Prosthecobacter dejongeii: one gene and its partner. The protein of the gene in region 2 interacts with the protein of the main gene of each other region in a pairwise test. Links are inferred from orthologs where the notes say so. Each region holds a gene or a part of one and is shown on either strand. Other genes may lie near its edges.

Region 1 (3,158 bases), on a different replicon or contig from region 2:
TGGGATTTTCAAAAAAATCTTCTGCGCCCCGACTTGGCCCCGGCAGATGTGCCCGTGGTGAGATGGCTCACTGACTTGGCCTGAGTCTTGCACCTAAAGACTTGATTTTGAGTCGCTTGCAGACTGCTGGGCAATAAACGCCCCGCGCAGCAACGCGCTTATGAAGGAACATTATTTCAGATATGTTAATATTATAATGTTTTTAAAGTTTACCATAACCAGTTGATATTTTAGATAAATCATGACAAAATGCTGACAAGTTATTGAAATTCGCCATGCAAACTCCCGCTCCCCTCGTCAGTTCGGAAATGGCCTTCGCCAACTTTGATCTTCTCAGCTTTGGAGAGATTTTGGTGCCAGATCACCCCCTGCGTTTTGGCTTTCAGGTGGACATCGTCCCTTCACAAAATGCCTGCCGCCAGATTGTGATCGCCCTGGTGGCAAAGACATCTGAAGTTAGTGCTGAAGGACATCCCATGCATGGCTTCGCGGTGCGGGTGGATCTGGAAACTGGGGAAATTTGGGATCTCGTGAATGACAGTGGTTTAGTCGGCTGGATCGAGCGCCCGATGGATAGCTTTACGGACGAAGAACCTCTCCTGCTCAACTGGGAGGTGGAGCACCATGGAGCGGCCCTGATTCCCCGCCTCCAGATTGCCGATGAAGTTTTCCTCTATCCTGCCCTGCTCTATCGGGATGGCATGACGATGGATACCGTCGCAGGCAGTGAAGCTGGTAAGGCTGCGGCAGCTACCTTTCTGCACCCGGCGGTCTGGCGGGAATCGCTGTAACGGCGCTTCTGCAGGTTCATTCAGAAGTGGAGGTTGCGAAATCCATCGCCCCTCGCTATCGCCTACGGATGCCCATCACCCCTGAAAGCCGCATTCTCGTCACCGGTGGCGCCGGATTCATCGGCAGCGCCCTCGTCTGGGAACTGAATCGCCGTGGTTGCGAAAACATCATCGTCTCAGACCGTCTCTGCACGGATGAAAAGTGGAAGAATCTCGTCCCTCTGCGCTTCCATGATTATGTGGATGGTGGAGATTTGGAAAAGCACATCCGCACCTCTCCTGACAGCCTGGGGCAATTTGATGTCATCCTGCATCTCGGGGCCTGCTCAGCCACCACGGAGAAGGATGCCGACTACCTCATGCGCAATAATTATGAGCTGACCAAGATCCTGTGTGAGTGGTCTCTGGCCAAAGGCACCCGTTTTGTCTATGCCTCTTCCGCCGCAACTTATGGCGATGGCGCCCACGGCATGGATGATCAACTGCAGGATCTGCACCGCCTGCGGCCGCTGAACATGTATGGTTATTCCAAGCACCTCTTTGACATCCATGCCCAGCGCACTGGCATGCTCAGCCAGGTGGTGGGCATGAAGTATTTCAATGTCTATGGCCCCAATGAAGACCATAAGGCAGACATGCGTAGCGTGGTGCATAAGGCGTATGGTCAGATCCTGAACACCGGGAAGGTGCAGCTCTTTAAATCTCACCGCCCTGACTACAAGGATGGCGAGCAGATGCGCGACTTTCTTTACGTCAAAGATGCCATCCAGATGACTCTGCACCTGGCAGAGCAGACCCAGGCCAATGGCCTCTTTAACCTGGGCTCTGGCCAGGCACACACCTGGGTGCAGCTAGCTCAGGGCATCTTTGCCGCCTTGGGGCAGCAGCCTAACATAGAGTTTGTGGATATGCCTGAGCATCTCCAGTCCAAGTACCAGTATTATACCTGCGCAGACATCACCAAACTGCGCGCCTCCGGCTTCACCCAGGATTTATACACCCTCAATGAAGCGGTGCGAGATTACGTCCAGGGTTACCTCGTCGGAGACAAACGCCTCGGCGATGAAGCCTGAAAAGCAGCCGTAGAGGCCTAGGGTTTAGGCGGCGGCGGGCTTCCCGCCTCGCCTTCTTTAGCCCGGCGTTCTCTAGCAGCCTGGAATTCTTTGCCCACAGCCTCGCGATAGCTTTCGCGTAGGCTCTGCACGGCCTGCACGCGCTCTTCACCAGTCGTGCCTTCCACCCGGGTGATGGCCTCACGCACCTTAGGGTAAGCGACCACGCGCTCATGCAGTTTGCGAGTTTCTTCACGGCGCTCAGGGCGGGAAAAACTCATCAACTCCATGCCAAGGCGCTGCACCATGATCCGAGGAAAATCGGTCGAATCTGTGGCGGGGAGCTTGGGTAATTCCCGAGGGTCAAAGTGATCTTTGGGTTCGATCTTGGCCAAAATCGCCGCTGCTTCAGGATCTATCTTTTTGAGAGATTCGCGGATGGTATCCCTCATCTCTTCATTGGCACGCATAGCTTTGTCTTTCGCTTCGATGACTTCGGGGCGACTCCATACTTTATCCAGAGCCTCGCGGACGCGCTTTTTTTCGTCGTCGGGAAGCTTGTCAAAGCCATCATGCCGCATGGGAGGTCGCCCACCAAAACCAGACATCCCTCCACGCCAATCGCCGCGGTCACGATCTCCCCGCTCCCCCCTTTCCTTAGGCGGGCCGTAGTGTGGAGAGGGCTTGTCCCCGCGCTCTCCTTTGGGTGGTGGTGGAGGTTCAGCGCGGGCGACCGTTGCCAGGGCTAGCAAGAGGCCAGAGACTGCCAGAAATCGTGTCATCGCGTTAAGTTTCATCGGATCAAAGGGGTGCGCAACCTCGGAGGAGGCCAAAGGGATAAACCTTTGGACTTCTCGAGAGTTGCGGTCAGATCAAACGATTGCTTGCGAGGCTTTGTCTTGATCTTCTTTTAGAGGCCCAGCGTGCGCTCGATGCGCCCTAAGGTACTCGCCTGACCGATGAGGTGCGCAATGGTGCTAACTCCTGGTCCACGGGACTGGCCACTGAGGGCAAAACGCAGCAAGGGCATCAGCGCCCCAGGTTTGACACCCGCTGCTTTCGCCGCGTCTTCGATGGCGGTGTGCACGCTGGCTTCCGTCCATTCTGTGAGTGCGGCGAAGGCTGTGGATGCAGCTTGTAGCAAGGCCGGGTTCTCAGGCTTGGCCTTGAGCTTAGTGACCACATCCGCCTCAAAGGGATAGTCCTCGCGAAAGAAATAATGCACCCAATCGGGGATCTCCGTCAGCAGGCTGACCTTTTCTTTCACGCTATAAACAGCGGCAGCGGCCATGGCTTCATCGGTGATGATGAGACC
Region 2 (3,306 bases):
GGCGACGATGAGATCATCAGCGGGATGGACGCGGAGCAGCATTTGCGGTAAAATGAATGGTTGTCAGGTCTGAGTTTGAATCACGTCTCTTCACTGATCCAGGATTTTACTCCAAACTGATCATACTTCTTCCGTCCATGTCACTTGATGAACGCGATTACATGCGCCGCAGACCTCCGCATTTCGGCGAATGGCTGAAGGGCTGGACGGCGTTCCATGTGATCTTCGCTGTCAATGTGGCCGTATTCTTTCTCCAGTGGGGTTTGCATGAGGCCTGGGTTCGAGATGTTTTAACGGGGGAGTTGATCCGGCCCTGGGGCGGCATCAGTGTAGAGGCGTTAACTTTGGGGCGCTTTTGGACCCCGCTCACCTTCATGTTCGTTCACGATGGTTGGTGGTCGTTTTTGGGGACCATGCTGCTTTTCTGGACTGCAGGACGGCGTGTACAAGTCTTGTTTGGCAGTCGAAGTTTGGTGATCATTTACCTTTTGGCTGGAGTCGTAGGGGCCGCTGTCCAAATGGCTATTTTCGCTTATCTTTTGAAGTCCACTTCTGTTATTTTGATGGGGGCCACAGCTTCGTCTCTCGGGGTTTTATTGGCCTATGCAGTGGCCATGCCGGAAGAGGAGGTGCCAGTGTTTTCGGTGAGTTTATGGACTTTTTTGCGGTTCGTCTTGGGAGGTTATGCCCTTGTCGGGGGGCTTTCACTCTTTGGGGTGCTACCTAGCTGGGTGCCACGAGGGGCAGGGGACTGCTTTGCGCATCTAGGAGGGGGCTTGGCGGGCTGGTATTTTGCACGTTCTCTTGGATACGGGGGTGTACCTGCTCATCTGCTGCATAGTTCGGGTTCCAGTTTAAGAAGGCAGCCACAGATGGTGAGCGCGAGGCGGCCCAGACTTCCGGTGGTGGATGTGGACCTGGAGGCCGTCCGAAAGGAAAATCCACGCAATGATCCCCTGCTTAATCTTATGAAGGACGAGATTGACCCCATCTTAGACAAGATCAACGATCACGGCATGGGAAGCCTAACCAACGATGAACGACGGACTCTGGAGAGGGCCAGTCGTCGCTTTGTGAAATAGGTGAGGGAACGTTAAGGAAGACGCGGAAATTTGTCGAAGTCAGGCTTCCGCTTTTCCACGAAAGCGTTTTTACCTTCTTTTGCTTCCTCGCTCATGTAATACAGCAGCGTTGCATTGCCGGCGAGATCGAGAAGGCCCATTTGGCCATCGCAGTCGGCATTGAGAGAAGCTTTAAGGCAGCGTAGCGCGAGTGGACTGTGACCCAGCATTTCACGGCACCATTTCAGGGTCTCTTCTTCCAGTTGAGCCAGCGGCACCACCGTATTGACGAGGCCCATGTCCAGCGCCTGCTGGGCATCATATTGGCGACAGAGATACCAGATCTCACGAGCCTTCTTTTGACCGACGATCCGTGCTAGGTAACTGGAGCCAAGCCCGCCATCGAACGAGCCCACCTTAGGTCCTGTTTGACCGAAGCGGGCATTGTCTGCGGCGATGGTGAGATCACAGACGACATGCAGGACGTGGCCACCGCCGATGGCATATCCTGCCACCATAGCGACGACAGGTTTTGGCAGCGTGCGGATCTTGCGTTGGACATCAAGAATATTCAGGCGAGGTACGCCATCGTCACCGATGTAGCCTGCATCTCCACGGACTTTTTGATCTCCACCTGAGCAGAAAGCCAGTGGCCCTTCACCACAGAGGATGATCACCCCAACTTCCCGATCTTCATGAAGGATGTCCAGCGCGATGAGCATCTCCTTCACCGTCTGCGGGCGGAAGGCATTGCGTACTTCGGGCCGATTGATGGTGAGTTTGCCGATGCCGTCAGCGGTTTTCTCAAGCTTGATGTCCTGAAAGGTCTGGATGGTCTGCCACATAGAGAGGGAAGTTTACGGTAGTTAGCACGGTGGATGGTTGCAGTGGATGGCAATGGTTAACACAAACCAAACGACTGCCACCCACCGCTAGCAACGGCAGACTTGGTTAAGCCACAAAGTCTGTGTAGCTCTTGAGCTGTTTCAAACGTGCAGCCACATCAGCCTGGGTCACCGTCTGCAACTTGTGTGTGCTGAAGGCTTCACAGGTGTAGCTGGCGGTAACGCTCCCGTGGACGACGGCGGTCTTGAGATCTTCAAAAGTCGGCTTGGTTTTGCCGTTGGCGGAGAGCCAACCCGCAAGTCCGCCGAGGAAGGAATCACCGGCACCTGTGGGGTCAAAAACGGAGTCGAGGGGGTAGGCCGAGCAAGCAAAGAAATCTTCCGTGTTTTCGCCAAACAAGAAGCTGCCGTGTTCACCGCGCTTGACGATGACAAAACGCGGGCCCTTGGCCTGGAGGCGGCGGCCTGCTTCAACCAGGTTGGTTGTGCCGGCGAATTCTTTGGCTTCGCCGTCATTGATGACGAGGAGGTCGATTTTTTTGAGGACGTCATGCAGGCGCTCATTGGCGATGCTGATCCAGAGATCCATCGTATCTGCCGTGATAAAATCGGCTCCAGTGCACTGTTCCAGGGTCTGCATCTGATTGTCTGGGCTCATGTTCGCCAAAACGGCGATCTTGGCAGCGGCACCTGCGGTGGAGAGCTTGGGAGTCCAATGCTCCAGGACGTTGATCGCCACATTGTGGGTGGTGCGGCTGTTCATGTCATCATGATACTCGCCACTCCAAGTGAAGGAGGCACCTGTGCTGCGCTCCAGGCCATCCAGGGTGATGCCTTTGCTGCTCAGAAGGTCAAGATGGCCCTGCGGGAAATCATGACCGATGATGCCGACAAGGTGAACCTCGGGGGTGAAAATGCTGGCTGCCAGAGCTGCGTAGGAGGCAGAGCCGCCGAGCAGGTTCTCCTGGGCATCTTGAGGGGTCTTGACATTGTCCAGGGCGACGGTTCCAGCGATAATGACTGACATGAGATAAGTAGGCGTTTGGGAATAGTTCTTGCAGCGTTGCGCCAGACCTCCGTAGGTTGTCGGGTGCAAAAGGCGGCGGAGTATCCGTTGGGCCTCTGCCGTGTCAATATCGTTCATCCCTGGTCCGCCTGCCTCCATGCGTTTCTCTGTCTTATTGATCACGCTGGCATTACTGCCGCTGGCGATGATCCTGCATGGCTGGATTTTTACCGAAAGGCAACTTCCTCACCTGCGGACGCACGCCATGGCCGCGATGCAGGAAAACGGCATCCGCGCGGCTGTAGCTGACTTGCGATATTTGGACCTGAGAGTGGCTGGAAATGCCGCGGATCTGGCCTCTCTCGAAAAAGCCAGGGCTGCTTTGGCTTCGCTA

Evidence for each region.
Region 1: the proteins of menB (region 2) and rfaD interact in binary tests that used the Escherichia coli proteins (3 or more experiments, as listed by UniProt). The link is inferred for Prosthecobacter dejongeii from one-to-one orthologs.

The regions. Positions count from the first base shown.
Region 1 is NZ_JACHIF010000006.1:313,495-316,652, reverse strand. What follows is about bases 26-2,861. They hold rfaD (ADP-glyceromanno-heptose 6-epimerase), read left to right. Parts: upstream 26-859; coding sequence 860-1,864; downstream 1,865-2,861. Other genes in these bases: HNQ64_RS15485 (glutamate--tRNA ligase), read right to left, coding at 2,754-2,861; HNQ64_RS15490 (hypothetical protein), read right to left, coding at 1,882-2,640; HNQ64_RS15500 (hypothetical protein), read left to right, coding at 276-791; HNQ64_RS15505 (NUDIX domain-containing protein), read left to right, coding at 26-84. Also shown: more of HNQ64_RS15505, read left to right, coding at 1-25; more of HNQ64_RS15485, read right to left, coding at 2,862-3,158. UniProt on the Escherichia coli protein: Catalyzes the interconversion between ADP-D-glycero-beta-D-manno-heptose and ADP-L-glycero-beta-D-manno-heptose via an epimerization at carbon 6 of the heptose.
Region 2 is NZ_JACHIF010000004.1:109,010-112,315, forward strand. Bases 1-2,984 are described here. They hold menB (1,4-dihydroxy-2-naphthoyl-CoA synthase), read right to left. Parts: upstream 1,907-2,984; coding sequence 1,094-1,906; downstream 1-1,093. Other genes in these bases: HNQ64_RS11005 (UxaA family hydrolase), read right to left, coding at 1-42; HNQ64_RS11010 (rhomboid family intramembrane serine protease), read left to right, coding at 138-1,082; HNQ64_RS11020 (PfkB family carbohydrate kinase), read right to left, coding at 2,013-2,984. Also shown: more of HNQ64_RS11020, read right to left, coding at 2,985-3,050; HNQ64_RS11025 (OmpA family protein), read left to right, coding at 3,070-3,306. UniProt on the Escherichia coli protein: Converts o-succinylbenzoyl-CoA (OSB-CoA) to 1,4-dihydroxy-2-naphthoyl-CoA (DHNA-CoA).